Regions from separate parts of the Halopseudomonas sp. SMJS2 genome, predicted to be linked through region 1. Evidence: predicted binding sites of a transcription regulator. Region 1 holds the regulator's gene; each other region holds the start of a gene.
What was found. The regulator FliA, encoded in region 1, starts transcription of late flagellar genes. The targets are predictions, from matches to a motif close to CTAAAGTTTNNNNNNNNNNNGCCGNTAA.

Region 1 (4,230 bases):
GCCGCATTCTCAACGTACCGGTGCGGGTGGTCGATGAACAGAACAGCCTGAGCGAGGTACTGGAGGAGTTCGGCAACAAGCGACTGGTATTGGTCGATACCGCCGGCCTGCAAGCCCAGGACCCGCAACTGCGTGGCCAACTGAGCGAACTCGCGGCCCAGGGTGCGCGCATCAGCACTCTGCTGGTGCTGGCGGCGACCAGCCAGTATCGGGTGCTTCAGGCCGCCTGGCACAATTATCGCTGCTGTCATCCGGTCGGCTGCATTCTGACCAAGGTCGACGAAGCTGCTACGCTGGGCGAAGCATTGGGGCTGGCCATGGAACAGCGTCTCCCGGTAGCCTATGTGGCCGATGGCCAGCGCATCCCGGATGATTTGTCTCGTGGTGTTGGTCACCAATTGGTCAGTCGCGCGGTTGGTCTGGCCGGTAACGAGATGGCCGAGGACCAGACCATGGCCGATGTGTTTGCCGGTATACTCCACAACCAGTGCGCAAGTTAACGAATTGAGAAAGGCGACAGCACAGATGGGCAATCATCCGGTTCAGGTAATTGCAATCACTGGCGGCAAGGGCGGCGTGGGCAAGACCAATGTGTCGGTCAACCTCGCCCTGGCGCTGGCAGAGCTCGGCCGTCGAGTGGTGTTGATGGACGCAGACCTGGGGCTGGCCAATGTCGATGTACAGCTGGGTCTGCGGCCCAAGGCGACCCTGGCGGACGTTCTGGCCGGCAACTGCGATCTGCGTGAGGTGATGATCAACGGGCCGGGTGGTATTCGTATCGTCCCGGCGGCGTCCGGCGCGGCGGAGATGGTCAACCTGGGGCCGCGTGAACATGCTGGCCTGATCCAAGCCTTCAGCGATATCGGTGATGACATGGATGTCCTGCTGGTCGATACCGCCGCTGGTATCGGCGATTCGGTGGTCAGTTTTGTGCGCGCTGCCCAGGAAGTGATCGTGGTGGTATGCGATGAACCTACTTCGATCACCGACGCCTACGCGCTGATCAAGCTGCTCAACCGCGACCACGGTGTTTCCCGCTTCCGCATCCTGGCGAGCATGGTGCACAGCCCCCAGGAAGGTCACAACGTATTCAACAAACTGCTGCAGGTGACCGACCGCTTCCTGGAAGTGGCGCTGCAGTATGTCGGCGCTGTGCCTTACGACGAGACAGTGCGCAAGGCGGCACAGAAACAGCGCGCCACCTATGAAGCTTTTCCGCGCAGCAAGGCTTCGCTGGCATTTCGCGCCATCGCACGCAACGTGGACGGCTGGCCGTTGCCATCCAGCCCCCGTGGGCACCTGGAATTCTTCGTCGAACGCCTGGTGCAGCGGACCGGAACCGGAACCCCTTCATGAGCGTGGGGGGAGGTGGCGTCAATATGTATGCGCGCACCATGGGCGTGGCCAATGAGCAGGACCGCCTGGTGCAGCAGTTCGCGCCGCTGGTCAAGCGGATTGCCTACCATATGCTGGCGCGCCTGCCAGCCAGCGTGCAGGTGGAAGACCTGATACAGGCCGGCATGCTGGGCCTGCTGGAGGCTGCACGCAAATTCGATCATGGCAAGGGTGCCAGCTTCGAGACCTATGCTGGTATCCGGATCCGTGGCGCCATGCTGGATGATGTGCGCAAGGGTGATTGGGCCCCCCGCTCGGTCCACCGTAACACCCGCCTGGTCAGCAGCGCGATCCGCGCCGTTGAAGCAAAAGTAGGTCGTGACGCTAAAGATCACGAGGTTGCTGCCGAATTGGATATGAGCCTCGAAGATTACTATGCGATTCTCAACGACACGGCCGGCAGTCGGCTGTTCAGCTTCGAAGATCTGCTGGAGGCCGGGGCGCCGGCCGAAGTCGGCTCTGACCATGAAGCCCTCGACGGAGTGGAGGATGAACGTTTTCGCAAGGCGCTGGCCGAGGCGATAGGTCGGTTGCCCGAGCGCGAGCAACTGGTGCTGTCGCTGTATTACGATGAGGAACTGAACCTCAAGGAGATCGGTGCGGTGCTCGGCGTCAGCGAGTCCAGGGTCAGTCAGTTGCACAGCCAATGTGCCGCCCGCCTGCGCGCACGGATGGCCGATTGGCGCGACGATTGATCCGGCTTTCCCAGCGCTTCGCCTGGTCAGTAGCAACAGTTTCGCGAGGCGCACGCAAGTGCGCTTCTTCTGGTTTGTATGGAGGTCGACTTGGACAAGAACATGAAAATTCTCATCGTCGATGATTTTTCGACGATGCGACGCATTATCAAGAATCTGTTGCGGGATCTGGGCTTTACCAATACCGCCGAAGCGGACGATGGCACCACCGCGCTGCCGATGCTGCAGAGCGGCAGTTTCGATTTTCTGGTAACCGACTGGAATATGCCCGGCATGAGCGGTATCGACCTGCTGCGCGCCGTGCGCGCCGACGAGCGCCTGAAACACCTGCCGGTGCTGATGGTGACTGCCGAAGCCAAGCGTGACCAGATCATCGAAGCAGCTCAGGCCGGGGTGAACGGCTATGTGGTCAAACCTTTCACTGCCCAGGCACTGAAGGAAAAGATCGAAAAGGTTTTCGAGCGAATCGAGGCCAGATAGGCACCGGGGGGCGTTATGGCACTGAGCAACAATCCCGGCCAGGCAATCGCTGATGAATTCGAGCATTCCCTGAAAAACAATGCCCGGAAGCTGGTGGACCACCTCGAAGAGGGGGACTACGGCGAGGCAGTACTGGTCATACACGAGATCAATCAGGCCCGCGACCGCAGCCTGTATTACGAAGTCGGTAAGCTGACCCGTGCGCTGCACAACTCGATCATCAATTTTCAGATAGACACGGCCCGCACGCTGGACGGCGATGCCGAAGCGACCGAGGCATCGAAGATTTCCGACGCCTCGGACCGTCTGGACTACGTCGTTCGGCTGACCGACAAGGCCGCCAACCGCACCATGGATCTGGTTGAGAGCAGCGCTCCGGTGGTGTCCGCGCTGGGCCAAGAGGCGGCGAACCTGCGCACCGAGTGGGCGCGGCTGCAGCGCCGCGAGATGAGCGCGGCGGAATTCCGCGAGCTGTCGCGCAACATTCTGGCGTTCCTTGAGCGCAGCGAGCAGCAGAGCGGTGAAGTGTCAGCGAATCTGAACGACATTCTCATGGCCCAGGATTACCAGGACCTCACCGGTCAGGTGATCAAACGGGTCATTACCCTGGTGCACGATGTCGAGGAAAGCCTGCTGAACCTGGTGCGCATGGCCGGTCAGGTCGATCGGATGGCGGGTATTCAGCATAACCTTCCGGGGCTGGATAGGAAAAAAACCTCGCCTCAGGGTGAAGGTCCGCAGATTCATGCCGATAAGAGGGATGATGTGGTGTCGGGACAGGATGAAGTCGATGACCTGCTGTCCAGCCTCGGGTTCTAGAGGCTGGTGACACCGTTAGTATTATTGTCGCTGGGGCAAGGGAGCGTTGAATGAGCTTTGATGCGGATGAAGAAATTCTCCAGGACTTTCTGGTAGAGGCTGGGGAAATTCTCGAGTTGTTGTCGGAGCAGCTGGTGGATCTGGAAAACCGCCCGGGCGATACCGATCTGCTCAATGCCATTTTTCGTGGTTTTCATACCGTCAAGGGTGGTGCCGGCTTTCTGCAGCTGGATGCCCTGGTCGCCTGCTGTCATATCGCCGAGAATGTATTCGACATCCTGCGAAAGGGTGAGCGGCAGGTCGACGCCGAACTGATGGATGTGGTGCTGCAGGCACTGGATGCCATCAATGGCATGTTCGCCCAGGTGCGTGAAGGAGAGGCGCCAACTGCCGCCGACCCGCAGCTGCTGGCGGCTCTTTCAGCTTTGGCTCAGCCCCAAACCGTTATCGCAGCAGCGCCCGCTGCCGAAGCGGCTTGCGTCAGCAATGTACCTGCACCCACGTCGCCCGGACCGGATGCAACTGCCGACGGTGACATTACCGACGACGAGTTTGAGCTGCTGCTTGAAGCGCTGCACGTAACGCCGGAAGAGGACGAACCAGCCCCCGCTGCGGACAGCGATGATATTACTGATGACGAATTCGAGGCGTTGCTGGACCAGTTGCACGGTACCGGCAAGGGGCCGGGTGCGGCTGAGGTCGCAACGTCACCAGAGCCGGTAGCGATATCTGAAAATGAAAAGCCCGCTGACGGCGTAACGGCCGAAGCCGGCGAGCTGATCAGCGACGACGAATTCGAAGCCCTGCTGGATCAATTGCATGGTCCCGGCAAGGGGCCGGG
Region 2 (4,230 bases), 180 kb from region 1:
CCCTCGGTATCGAGGGCATGAAACCCGAGGAGTCTCGGCCGATACTCGACTACCTGTTCTCGGTGGCCTCGGCCGCGACTTTCACCTGCCGTATGCGCTGGGCACCAGGCACCCTGGCGATCTGGGACAACCGCTGCACCTGGCACTTGCCATTGTCGGACTATCATGGGGCACGCCGGGAAATGTTCCGTAGCACCGTCGTCGGCGAGGCGCCGGAACAGGCGGATCAGCCATGAGCGAGGACTTCCAGCCAAACGCTCTCGCTGATGAGCTCTACCTGGCCCGACGGCAACGTCAGCCCGGTGTCGGGTTAGCCGAGCGCTATCCGTTGGCGACGCTGGATCAGGCGCAACGAGTAAGTGAATACCTGATAACCCGCTATCTGGCCGGTGGGCAGACCATTGCCGGCAGCAAGCTCGGGTTGACCGATACGCGCATGCAAGCAGCGCTGGGCTTGGATAGCCCGTTGATTGCGATACTGCTTAGCGGCTGGCAGATCAGTGGCGGCACGCTAGACATCAGTCAGTTTCTGCTGCCCAAGCTCGAGATGGAAGTGGCATTCCTGTTTTCCGCTGCCATCGATGATCCGGAAATAACTGATGCGGCCCTGCAGCAAGCGATCTCCGGGGTAACGGTCGCGCTGGAAATCTGTGACTCGGCCTATCAAGGCGGCCCTCGTTCATTGTTCGAGGCGGTCGCTGACAACCTGTCATCGGGCGGCTTCATATTGGGAGAACAGTACCACCCAGCTGATCCCCAGGCCCTGGCAGAACTGAGCGCCACCCTGACCAATCACGGCAAGCCAATAGCCGAGGGCAATGCCAGCCAATGCATGGGTAGCCCCTGGAACGCCTGTCGCTGGCTGGTGCAAGAACGGGCGCGTGACGGCAACCCGGTACAGGCCGGAGAAATCCTCCTGTCCGGCTCACTGGGGCCAATGGTACCGATTCAGGCCGGCGACCGGTTGGAGTTGGAAATGGGTTACCTGGGCAGGCTTGGTTGCGCCGTAGTCTGAGCCGGGGAAAGCGTACCTGGCCCTTTTTCTGCTACCGCTCGCGCAAGCGGTAACACTCGAACGGGGTGAAAGGTATCACTTGCCCCATGCGGGACTGGCTTCGGCATCGCTGATTTTTAGTAACTTATTGATTTTAAACGGAATGCTAAAGGTGGCACGCTATCTGCTTTGTATTTGATCACAATAAAAATAATAACGCTAAGCGCAAAACTCAATAACAAAAACAAGATTCAGCTCCACACATAACAAGAACAAAACGTGCGAGTGCAGCAAACTGATTTTTTTGGAGAATGGGGGAACAACTTCCTGCGCATCCAAAGCAATCCGCTTGCTTTAAGCAACCCGGGATGGGTTCCAGGGTGGCAATGCCACCGGCTCAAAAGAACAAGAAAAGCTCAAGAACAACAAGAACACCATTAAGGGGAGCGAAAGCTCCCCTTTGAGCTTTATGGCTGCATACTCATCAAGCAGGTGCAGGTATTTCGGATGGTATCGATGGCACTCGTTTGCCAGCCTGGCGAGCGCTAGCCAAACCTTCTGGATGGCCCCCCCCCTTTATCAGACCTGAAGATCAATCCCGGGAAAGGTGGTTGGTCGAGCAGAGGCTACGCATCGTCCCGTGCTATTTGCCAGCTGGGGAATGTAGCTGATCCCTGCAATCACCCTAAAGCTTTCTCCGTCTCGCCCGATAACCCCTACATCGGCGATAGCTGCTTTTGAGCCTGTCAAGGCACCGCGAAAAGTTTTTTGAAAAATGATTAAAGCTCTTCGCCAGCACGCCGATACAGAAACTGAATGCGAACACTATGGTTGCCTGAGGTGATGGGCACATGAGTCGCAAGCTCAGGCAAACATTATTTCGGTCTAATTGGAGAATTACCCATGGCCCTGACAGTAAACAGCAACATTGCTTCCCTGAACGCTCAGCGCAACCTGAGTGGTTCTACCAATGCCCTGTCCACTTCGCTGGAGCGTCTGTCTTCCGGTTCGCGCATCAACAGCGCAAAGGATGACGCAGCTGGTCTGCAGATTTCCAACCGTCTGACCAGTCAGATCAACGGCCTGAACGTGGCTGTCAAGAACGCCAACGACGGTATGTCCATGGCACAGACCGCTGAAGGTGCCCTGCAAGAATCCACCAACATCATGCAGCGCATGCGTGACCTGGCTCTGCAGGCTTCCAACGGTTCCAACTCTGCTGAAGAGCGCAAGGCTTTGAACCAGGAGTTCAGCAACCTGTCTGGTGAGCTGACCCGTATTGCTGAAACCACTACCTTTGGTGGTAAGAGCCTGCTGAACGGTACTTTGACCGGTGAGAGCTTCCAGGTTGGTTCCAACGCGGGTGAGACTCTGTCTTTCAGTATTGGTGACATGAGTGCCAAGGGGTTGACTGGTACATCGACGCTGGCTAGCGCTACTGGTGGTCTTGCGACTGGTTTCAATGAGCAGGGTGAGCTCAGTGCCGCTACCAGCATCAAGTTGAACGGCACTCTCGTCAACTTTGAAGAGGGCGATACTGTTGACAAAGTCGTAGATAAGATTAACAACGCCAGTACCGGTGTGACCGCTACTAAAGCTGAGATCGCAGCCGATCCTGATGCTACACCTGCGACTGAGGCTGGTGTTGGTATCAACTTGAGCTCGCTCGAGGACTTTTCAGTGGATGGTCTTGGTGTAGAGGCGCTTGGTCTGGAGCGTGCTGGTACCGAGGCTCGCACTGAATATACAGCAACAGGTACTACATTTACCGCTCCAGGAGCAGCCTCTACATTCACCATTACGGTTGACGGAGAGGACACGACTATTGACGTCTTGGATAGCGATACTGTCCAGACTCTGATGGATAGAATTAATGAGGATACTGCAACTACTGGTGTTACTGCTTCCTTGAATACGGACGAGGATGCACTGGTTCTGACATCTGACGCCGCATTCACTTTAGGGGGGACTGCAACTGATGCGGGCCTTACTGTAGGTGCGGCAACTGATAACGAGATTGCAGCTGTCTCTAAGGTGGAGGCTGAGCCTGAGACACACACACTCGACAGCCTGGATGTTCTCAATGTCGAAAACGCTCAAGTAGCCATCCAGGCCCTGGACGACGCGATTGCCTCGGTAGACAGCACCCGTGCTGACCTCGGTGCCGTGCAGAACCGCTTCGAGTCGACTATCAGCAACCTGCAGAACATTTCTGAAAACGCTTCCAACGCACGTGGTCGCATCATGGACACCGACTACGCAGCCGAGTCTGCCAACCTGGCCAAGAACCAGATCATGCAGCAGGCTGGTACTGCGATGCTGGCTCAGGCCAACCAACTGCCGCAAGCAGTCCTCAGCCTGCTGGGCTAAGGTAAGTTAGCGGTATGACTGGCGGGGGAAGGGGCGACTCTTCTCCCGCTTTGTCCTGTGTGGAGGAAAAACCATGGATATGGGATCGCTCAACAACAGGGCTGGGGTAGGGGCTGTCGCGCCTGCTGCCAGAACGAACGAGATAACAGCTGCGGCTGTCGCCCAACCGGTGACCGAGGCGCGGAAGAATGACAGCATGGCCGAACCGGATCGTGAGCAGGTGCTGACGGCGGTGGCGGATATGCAGGATTATGTACAGGCGGCCGGACGCAATATCCAGTTCCAGGTGGATGATGACAGCGGCCGCATGGTGGTGAAAGTGACCGAGGCGAGCACGGGGGATGTGATCCGCCAGATGCCATCGGAGGAAGCGTTGCGGCTGGCGGAGAACTTGTCAGAGATTCGCAGTGTATTGTTCAGTGGCGAGGTCTGACAGCGGCGAAGCTGTAGGAGCGGGCTTGCCCCGCAAAACCCTGGTATGCGTCCTCGCCGGCCTGACCTGTGGAATGCTGGCATGATTTCTGCTTAGGTGGTGTGAGGTTTCATTATTCAGCGGCGAACCGTCAATAAACGGTCGTAGAGGGTAGGATTATGGCAATTACCGGTATCGGCTCAGGTATGGATGTTAACGGCATGGTCAAGGCACTGCTCAATGCAGAGGCTGCGCCAAAGACCGCCCAACTTGATCGACTGGAAAAATCTACCACCTCCAAGGTCTCGGCACTGGGGCAATTTCGCAGTGCCTTGTCGACCTTCCAGGATGCCCTCGGCAAGCTGAATGATGCCTCCCTGTTCGAGAAGCGCAGTGCCACTTCCAGCGCAGCTGGCATTGTCAGTATCACCGCCGACTCCAAGGCGGTTGCCGG
Region 3 (4,230 bases), 1.1 Mb from region 1:
GTCGCGCCGCTGTAAGTCTGGGGCAGCAGGCGACCGTCGTTGCGTGTCAGTACCGGCAGGCTGGGCTGCAGGCCACGGCCGATTTTCAGCTCGGTCTCGGATACCTTGGCCTTGGCGGCGAAGTCGATCTGGCTGAACTCGGAAACGGCGCTGTCGTCATGATCCAGCGGGAACATGGTGCCGGGGTTGCGGCTGCGGTCAGCCTTGCTGGTGCGGCTACCGGAATCCAGACGGATACCCGAGCGGGCGAATACGTCCAGACCAAAGCCGATCGGGCCCTGGGTATAACCGGACTGGAAGTCGAGCATGAAACCCTGACCCCATTCTTCATCTTTCGAGTAACCATCACCTTCGCGGTAATCGCCATTGAAATACAGATTGCGCAGGCCAAGAGTGGCCTTGGCGTCATCAACAAAGCTGAAGCCGTTGTTCTGAGTCTGGGCAATGGACAGGGTGGGCAGAGCCAGCACAGCAGCGGCGACACTGCTGGCGATCAGGGTTTTTCTCATTATGTTCATCCTCGAGTACTGCATCTCAGGGTTTGCCCAGAGGGCGATCGTTTTTCAACCGCTGTAACATAGATGAAATATGCAGGAAATCAAGTGATTGAATAGTGATATTAGACTTATGTATTAGGAACCTGAGCTATTCATACCGGTCTTATCGCGCCGCTTCATACAGTGGCTGCACCTTGGGAATAGTGTTTTGCAGGTTCTGGATGCGCCCCGAGGAAGAGGGGTGCGTACTCAGGAAGGCCGGCGGCTCACCCTCAGCGGCGCGCGCCATCTTCTGCCACAGGGTGACTGCGGCCTCCGGTTTGTAGCCGGCGCGGGCCGCCAGCTCCAGACCGATCAGGTCCGCTTCGGTTTCGTTGGAGCGGCTGTTGGGCAGGGTCAGTCCATACTGAACCGCCATGTCGGCAGCCTGCCGTGCGCCATCGCCCAGGCCCAGCAACGAACCTATCACCTGGGTGCCCATCTGCGTGGTGTAAGCACGGGAAATGGCTTCGCGGCCATGCTCACGCAGAGCATGGGCGATTTCATGCCCCATGATCTGGGCGATCTCGTCGTCGGTCAGCTGCAATTTGTCGACAATGCCGGTAAAGAAGATGATCTTGCCGCCGGGCATGCAGCTGGCGTTCAGTTGATCACTCTTGATCAGATTGACTTCCCAATTCCAGCTCTTGGCATCGGGACGGAAGTGGTCCACTTCCTTTACCAGCCGATCAGCAATCCGGTTCAGACGCTTGAGCATGGCGGCGTCGGTGTTCAAGACCTTCGCGGCTTTCGCTTCGGCAAGCATCTCGTTGTACGACTCGGCGGCCATCTGGTCGACTTCAGCGCTGGACAGCGCGCTGAACATGTACTGACTTCGATCGACACCGACGGCGCCGCCCTGGGTGGTGTTGACGGTCTCGCAACTAGCCAGCGCCATGAACGGAAGACAGCAAAGCAGGCGGATACGCATGGTGATTTCCTTCCATGTTTCGGGTTTAACAGCTTTGACCTGATGAACGATATCAGATCATGGCTGGAGGTTTGACTATCACGGCCGATAAAGCGTTCATCAGCTCCCTGGCCGAGGCCCCTATGAAACTCAGATCCATCCAGTTTTCCATAGCCGCGCTGGCAGGTGCCTGCCTGTTCATCGCGGTTGGTATCATGACTCTGTACGCCCTGTTGGCATTCGAGCGCAACCAGAGCATGGTCATCGAACGCAGCGAGCAGATGTTGGGGCAGCGTGTGCGCAGCCAGTTGGAAGCCATTGCTACCGCTGAAAGCCTGCGCATCCGTCGACAGCTGGAGCAACCCTTTGCGGTGACCGAACAACTGGCGTTGCTCAATCGCCAGCTGGGCGAAATGCAGGAAGATGGTCTGCCGGCACTGATGATGAGCCGCGAGGAAATGGTTCGTTATATTCGACGGATACTGGAGGAGCAGCCGACGCTGCTGGCGGCTTACGTTGCCTGGGAACCGGGCGCGTTCGACGGGCTGGATAGTTTTTATCAGGGTGCTGGCGAGTCGGGGCATGACGAGCAGGGCCAATTCATGCCTTTCTGGTATCGCGAACTCGATGGCACACTGGCGCTGGAGCCGCTGGACGATCTCACGGACGAAACCATGCTGGAAACCGGCGTGCGCGTCGGTGAATATTATTTCTGCCCGCGTGATACGCAGCGTGCCTGTGTGATCGACCCGGCGCCCTACGAGCTGGGCGACAGCTGGGTCATGCTGTCGTCTTTCACTGCCCCGATCATGCTCAACGGCCAGTTCATGGGTATTGCCGGTGCGGACCTGTCGTTGCAGTTTCTGCAATCCATGCTCGAAGAGAGCGACAGCCGACTTTACGAAGGGCGTGGCACTCAGGCCCTGATCAGTCCCAACGGCCGACTGGTTGCCTGGACCGGTGAAGGGGCCGCGCCGGGGGACCCAGCCGAACGCGTGATCGATAAGCAGGGGCTGGCCAACCTCGCTGGCCTGGGCGATGACTTTCACTACGAACTGGATACGGCGGGTAATCGTGTGCAGTTGTGGATGCCGATTCCGATTGGCGACACCGGCACGCACTGGACGATGTTGATCAACTTGCCACTCGACGTGGTGATGGCTGACCTGCAGGCGCTGGAGACCGAGCTGACGCAGCGCCAATCCAGTGAGGCAATTACTCTGGCGGTGATCGGTGGGCTTACCGCCCTGGTTGGCCTGGGTGTGATGCTGGCGGTCGGTTACGGCTTGGCACGGCCAGCGCGGCAGTTGGTTTCCATGCTCAATGATATCGCTCGCGGCGAGGGTGATCTGACCCAGCGCCTGGCTGTCCAGCGCAGCGACGAGTTCGGGGATATCGCCCGTGGTTTCAATGCCTTTCTCGACAAGTTGCAAGACATGATCCGTGAGGTGGTCGGCTCGGTGCAGCAGGTGACCGATGCTGCCGAGCATACCGCCGACATTGCCATGCGTACCAATGATGGGGTGCAGCGCCAACTCGGCGAGATCGAGCTGGTAGCTACCGCAGTGACGGAAATGACCGCTACCGCCCAGGATGTGGCCCGTAACGCCAGCCTGGCCGCCGAAGCGGCGGGCAACGCCAACGGCTCGGCCGGTCATGGCCGCGAAGTGGTGCAGCAGACCGCGGCGACCATTCAGGGGTTGGCTGAGGATATCGAGCGCGCCTCACAGAGCGTGCAGCACCTGGTCCGTGACAGCGAAAACATCACTTCGATCCTGGATACCATCCGCGGCATAGCCGAGCAGACCAACCTGCTGGCGCTGAACGCAGCAATCGAGGCGGCGCGCGCCGGGGATCAGGGGCGCGGTTTTGCCGTGGTCGCCGACGAGGTGCGCTCGCTGGCGCTGAAGACGCAGAACTCTACTGAAGAAATCCAGAAGATGATCGAGCAGTTGCAAGCCGACACCCATCAAACGGTGAGAGTCATGGAGCAGAGCCGCAGCCGGACCAGCGATAGTGTATTGCAGGCCGAGGAGGCGGATGCGGCCTTGACCTCAATTACCCAGGCGGTATCGGTGATCAATGACATGAACATCCAGATTGCCAGTGCGGCGGAGCAGCAGAGCGCCGTGGCCGAGGATATCAACCGCAACGTCAACACCATCGGTGAGGTCGCCAATGCGGTGGCCGAAGGGGCTGGTGAGTCCTCCAGCGCCAGCGCCGGCCTGACCAAGCTGGCCGAACATCAACGCCGGCTGATCAACCAGTTCAAGGTATAGGATCATCCAGCCTGACGGCGTGCCCGGTGGGGTTGCAGCATTGTGGCCCCTGGGTCGCCGGGCTGCTGACCGCCGGGTTGACCGGGTACATCAGTCGCACCTGGGAATCGGCATTGAGCAACAGTGGTTGCAATGCGCTCGGAGCGGTGGCCGCAGCGAGCCAGATGGCCTGTTCGGCCCGGTTCAGGGTGACCGGCATGCGTTCTCCCAGTCGGGCCGGCAGGCCCTTGGCCGGTGCGGTGATCAGAACGCAGCTGTCCCAGTACTCGCCATCATCCAATGCATAGCGCTCCCATAATCCAGCCAGTGCCAGCCCACCCTGTTCCTGTCGCAGGTACCAGGGCTGCTTGCGTTGCCCCTGTTGCTGCCATATATAAAAACCATCGACCGGCAGCAGGCAGCGCCGCTGTACCAGAGGTTCGCGGAACATCGGCTTGTCGTGCAGGAACTCGGCCTGAGCCGAGAAGGGCGCACGGCTCAGATCACGCAGCCAGCCCGGAGTCAG
Region 4 (4,230 bases), 230 kb from region 1:
GGCCAGGGCCTCCAACGCCCGCAAATAGGCAAAGGGTTGCTCCACCCCCTCCCGCTGCCAGCGCACCGCCTCCAGCCGATCAAAGGGTGCGCGCCTGGCCAGCAGGCCGCGCTGGTGGTTTTCCAGCTGGTTGATCAGGCTGGTGATGAAGGTAGTTTTGCCGGCCCGGCTGAGGCCGGTCACCCCTACTTTCACATGCGGATTGCCCAGGCTGGTCGCCTGCTGTCGAACCTGCTCCAGCCACTGCGGTGGTTTTATTGCTGCCATGCAGGCACTCCCGAACTAATCTATGGTCTATGGGCAGTATCGCATAACAAGGACAGGGAAAAATTCAATGGCATATGCAGACACACACAGCAAAGCAGTAGGTTATCTGCTGTGGATATTCGGTTTCATGGGCGCCCACCGTTTCTACTACGGCAAGCCGTGGACCGGTACCCTCTACTTCTTCACCCTCGGCTTGTTCTTCATCGGCTGGATCGTTGACCTGTTCCTGATTCCAGGCATGGATCGGCAGGCCGATCAGCGGTTTCGCAGCGGCCGGATCAATTTCAACCTGACCTGGATCCTGCTGACCTTCCTCGGGATCTTCGGCGCCCACCGCCTGTACATGGGCAAGTGGATCACCGCCATCATCTACTTCTTCACCGGCGGCCTGTTCCTGCTGGGCGTGCTCTATGACTACTGGACGCTGAACGAGCAGATCTCGGTCAAGAACATGGAAAAGGCCTGGTAATCACACCGGGTCGTTGCGCGTAAGCAGCTCATCAGGAAGATGCACTATCCAGTCTTCCTGCTTGGGCGGCATCTGCAGGTGATAACCCTGGTTTTTCAGATTGTCGAGTACCTGCAGTATGTCTTCCCGCGCCAGCTTGCGCTCTTCGGTGAGCACCATGTCCATGGCGTGCTCGGGCTTGCCGAACAGTTTCAGCAATTGCTCGGGCACCTCACGGGTGCCCTTCTCGCGCGGCACATACAGATACATGCCCTGCTTGCGCGGGCTGCGGTAGATCGAACACAGCATCTTCATGCGGGTTGCCCCTTGCTGGAAAATTGATTGGCCAGGGCCAGCAGTTCATCACCCATCAACTCGCGCCGCCAACCGCTCAGCTCTGCAGGCAGCGTATAGGGCCCGCAGGGATAGCCGGTGCGCACCATGGCTTCGAGCACCTTCTTGCGCAGTACGATTTCGCTGGCCATGCCCAGTCGCTCGGCATGCCGCTGCCCCACCTTGCGCAGATTCTTCAGCAGTCGGTTGGCATCAGCCGGCAAGGGTTCGGGCATCGGCGCGGGCCAGTTCTCCGGCGGTACCGCCAATCCCTGCTGGATCAACTCAATGATAGTCTGGCCATCGTGTCGTACGGTGCGCGGATGCATGTCCTCCAGGCGGGCCAGTTGCTGCAGGGAGTCAGGCTGACGTTGCACCAATGGGCACAAGGTCGATTCGCGCAGCAGACGATTGCGTGCCTGATCCCGTTGCCGCGCCTCGCGTTCGCGCCAGTCGCACAACACCTGCAAGATGGCCAGCTCCGCGGGCTTCAGCCGCCAGGCCTGCTTGATCCGCCGGTAGGCTTCCGCCGGTTCCATGATGGTTCGCGCATTGGCCACCAGCTCGGCAGTATCCTCCAGCAGCCACTCGGTCAGCCCTGCTGCCTCGATACGGGGTGCCAGTATCTGATAGACCGCCGCCAGGTAAAGGGTATCATCCGCCGCATACTGCAACTGCCGTTCACTCAGTGGACGCTGCAACCAGTCGGAACGGGTTTCCTCCTTTGCCAGCTCAACGCCCAACAGATTGCTGACCAGCCGGGAATAGCCCATGGAAAAGTCCATGCCCAGAAAGGCCGCAGCCAGTTGCGTATCGAACAGCGGCGCCGGCAACGCGCCGCACAGGTGCTGAAAGACTTCCAGGTCTTCGCTGCAAGCGTGCAGCACCTTGACGACGTCAGGACTCTCCAGCAACGCAACCAGTGGCGACCAGTCAGTGATCGTCAACGGGTCGATCATGTAGGTCCGCGCACCATCGCCGATCTGAATCAATCCGGCGATGGGGTAAAAGGTTTCAGTACGGACAAACTCGGTGTCCACGGCCACGAAGGGTAATTGCAGCCATTGTTTGCACCAGTCAGCCAGCACGGCGTCCTGGTGGATCATGAGAGGGCGGGCCTCAGTTGTCATAAATTCGGTTCCTTGACCTGATCGCACAGTATAACCGACCGACTCCCCGCCGCGGTCTGCAACTTTAGCCGGATGTGTCGCTCGTCACTTGTTTTTACTGAGTATTTTTCTCCGCAAGGGTCAAGATTGATGCGTATCAACCGATACAGAACCTAGTAGCCCTAGAATGCCTGCGCACGGCAGCGGCAATTATCAGTTCTCAGGAGTCAAAATGGCGTTTTTTCAACACCTGCAGCTCAAGTACAAGTTCTGGGCTGTCAACAGCGTCACCTTTGTCAGCACCATGCTGCTGGTTCTCGTCGCGCTCTGGGTAGAACAGGACCGGATTCACGAACTGCGCCAGGAACTGGCCCGAGAGATACTCGCTCAGCCCCAGACCGACACACAGTTGACCGGGCTGCGCTGGTTGCCGGCAGGTAACACCGCAGCCACCGCCACCGGCACGGCGACCTGGCTGCCGCCAGAGCAGTTGTCGATATCGCAAACAACCGATGCCATGCATGGCGCCTGGTTGATCAATCAGGGTGGCGAGGCGCGATTGCTCGGGGTTGAGCGGCAGGGCTATATCGCTCTGCTGCTGGACCGTGCCCCCCTCTATGCGATAGTGGTGCTGGCGTTGATGCTGGGCGTACTGATGGTGTCTCAGCTGCTCATCTCCTTCATCACGCGCAACCTGCTGGCACTGCGCGATGTCATGCTCACCGTGCAGGAAACCGGTGATCTCACGCTGCGCGCGCCGGTGGTATCGCGGGATGAGGTAGGCGCCATGGCGCAGACCTTCAACGCCATGCAGAGCGCCCAGCAAGAGGTTGTGGGCACCGTGCGTCAGGCCGCCAGCCAGCTGGAACAGGGCACCGATGAAATGGCGCGCCTGATGAGCAGCGTCAAGGATGGCATGGTTACCCAGCAAGGCGAAACCGATATGGTCGCTGCCGCGGTCAACGAGATGAGCGCCACTGTGCAGGACATTGCCGGCAACAGCGCCGTCACCCGGGATCAATCCACCCAGGCGGATGCCATGGCCCGGGAAGGCCGCGATCAGGTATTGCGCGTCAGTCAGACGATCACCGGACTGGCCACCAGCATTGAACGCTGCACGCAGCATATGCAAAAACTCGAAGGTCACAGCCAGGAAATCAGCGGCGTGGTACGAGTGATCCGCGACATTGCCGAGCAGACCAATCTACTGGCCTTGAATGCCGCCATCGAAGCCGCACGGGCAGGCGATTCCGGGCGTGGCTTTGCCGTGGTGGCGGATGAAGTGCGGGCCCTGGCCCAGCGGGTACAGAACTCCACCGATGAGATCCAGCGCATGATCGAGGCTCTGCAGGGTGGCACCCATGATGCGGTGGCGGACATGCAGGATAGTGCACGCCTCACGCACGAATCGGTCGAGCAAGTGGAACAGGCGGGCTCGTCGCTGGCGGATATTACCGCCTCGGTGAGTCAGATCAGCAACGGCAACAGTGAGATCGCCTCTGCTGTCGAGCAGCAGAGCGAAGTTGCCGAGTCCATTACCCAGAGTGTCATCCAGATTCGGGATGTGACCGAACAGACGGTCATGCAGACGGTGCAGAGCGCGGCCACCAGCGAACAGCTGGCCGCCCTCGCCCATCAACTGACCGCCGCGGTCGGACGTTTGAAATCCTGATATCCAAGCTCCCGTCAGCCGCCGCTGGCGGGAGCCCATTGGATCACTGCAACGCAATTCGCTCGCGGTTCTTGTCGATGGTAGCAGGGCCGATTCCCTTGACCACGGTAAGTTGGTCAACCGATTCGAATCCGCCGTTCTCTTCCCGATAGGCAACAATGGCCTCTGCCTTGGCCAGACCGATACCGTTCAGGGTCTCGGCTATTTCCGCAGCGCTGGCATTGTTGATGTTGACTGTCACCAGCGGTTCAGCAGGGATTTCCGCGAACGCAGGTACCACAGACCAGGCGGTCAGACAGAGGATGACGGCAGCAAGAATATTTTTCATGGGTCTTTCTCCTTGGATAAATGAATACCGCACTTCAAGGGAGAAAAACCGGACAACGATCGAATGATTACGC

Region 2: QAO71_RS11215 (flagellin) is a predicted target of FliA. The motif match lies at 1,680-1,707, and genes of this name have one in related genera.
Region 3: QAO71_RS05140 (methyl-accepting chemotaxis protein) is a predicted target of FliA. The motif match lies at 1,531-1,558, and genes of this name have one in related genera.
Region 4: QAO71_RS09140 (methyl-accepting chemotaxis protein) is a predicted target of FliA. The motif match lies at 2,298-2,325, and genes of this name have one in related genera.

The regions. Positions count from the first base shown of each region.
Region 1 covers NZ_CP123445.1:2,189,582-2,193,811, reverse strand. Annotated here, with positions in the region: gene flhF (flagellar biosynthesis protein FlhF) at 1-500, shown strand, start outside; gene QAO71_RS10265 (MinD/ParA family protein) at 526-1,356, shown strand; gene QAO71_RS10260 (RNA polymerase sigma factor FliA) at 1,380-2,090, shown strand; gene QAO71_RS10255 (chemotaxis response regulator CheY) at 2,193-2,570, shown strand; gene QAO71_RS10250 (protein phosphatase CheZ) at 2,586-3,389, shown strand; gene QAO71_RS10245 (chemotaxis protein CheA) at 3,440-4,230, shown strand, end outside.
Region 2 covers NZ_CP123445.1:2,365,273-2,369,502, reverse strand. Annotated here, with positions in the region: gene QAO71_RS11225 (TauD/TfdA family dioxygenase) at 1-236, shown strand, start outside; gene QAO71_RS11220 (fumarylacetoacetate hydrolase family protein) at 233-1,015, shown strand; gene QAO71_RS11215 (flagellin) at 1,898-3,364, shown strand; gene QAO71_RS11210 (flagellar protein FlaG) at 3,438-3,797, shown strand; gene fliD (flagellar filament capping protein FliD) at 3,956-4,230, shown strand, end outside.
Region 3 covers NZ_CP123445.1:1,079,265-1,083,494, forward strand. Annotated here, with positions in the region: gene QAO71_RS05130 (OprD family porin) at 1-509, opposite strand, end outside; gene QAO71_RS05135 (M48 family metallopeptidase) at 661-1,467, opposite strand; gene QAO71_RS05140 (methyl-accepting chemotaxis protein) at 1,590-3,725, shown strand; gene QAO71_RS05145 (SOS response-associated peptidase) at 3,715-4,230, opposite strand, start outside.
Region 4 covers NZ_CP123445.1:1,960,735-1,964,964, forward strand. Annotated here, with positions in the region: gene QAO71_RS09120 (YcjX family protein) at 1-267, opposite strand, end outside; gene QAO71_RS09125 (TM2 domain-containing protein) at 335-736, shown strand; gene QAO71_RS09130 (YcgL domain-containing protein) at 737-1,030, opposite strand; gene rnd (ribonuclease D) at 1,027-2,154, opposite strand; gene QAO71_RS09140 (methyl-accepting chemotaxis protein) at 2,390-3,829, shown strand; gene QAO71_RS09145 (ComEA family DNA-binding protein) at 3,873-4,157, opposite strand.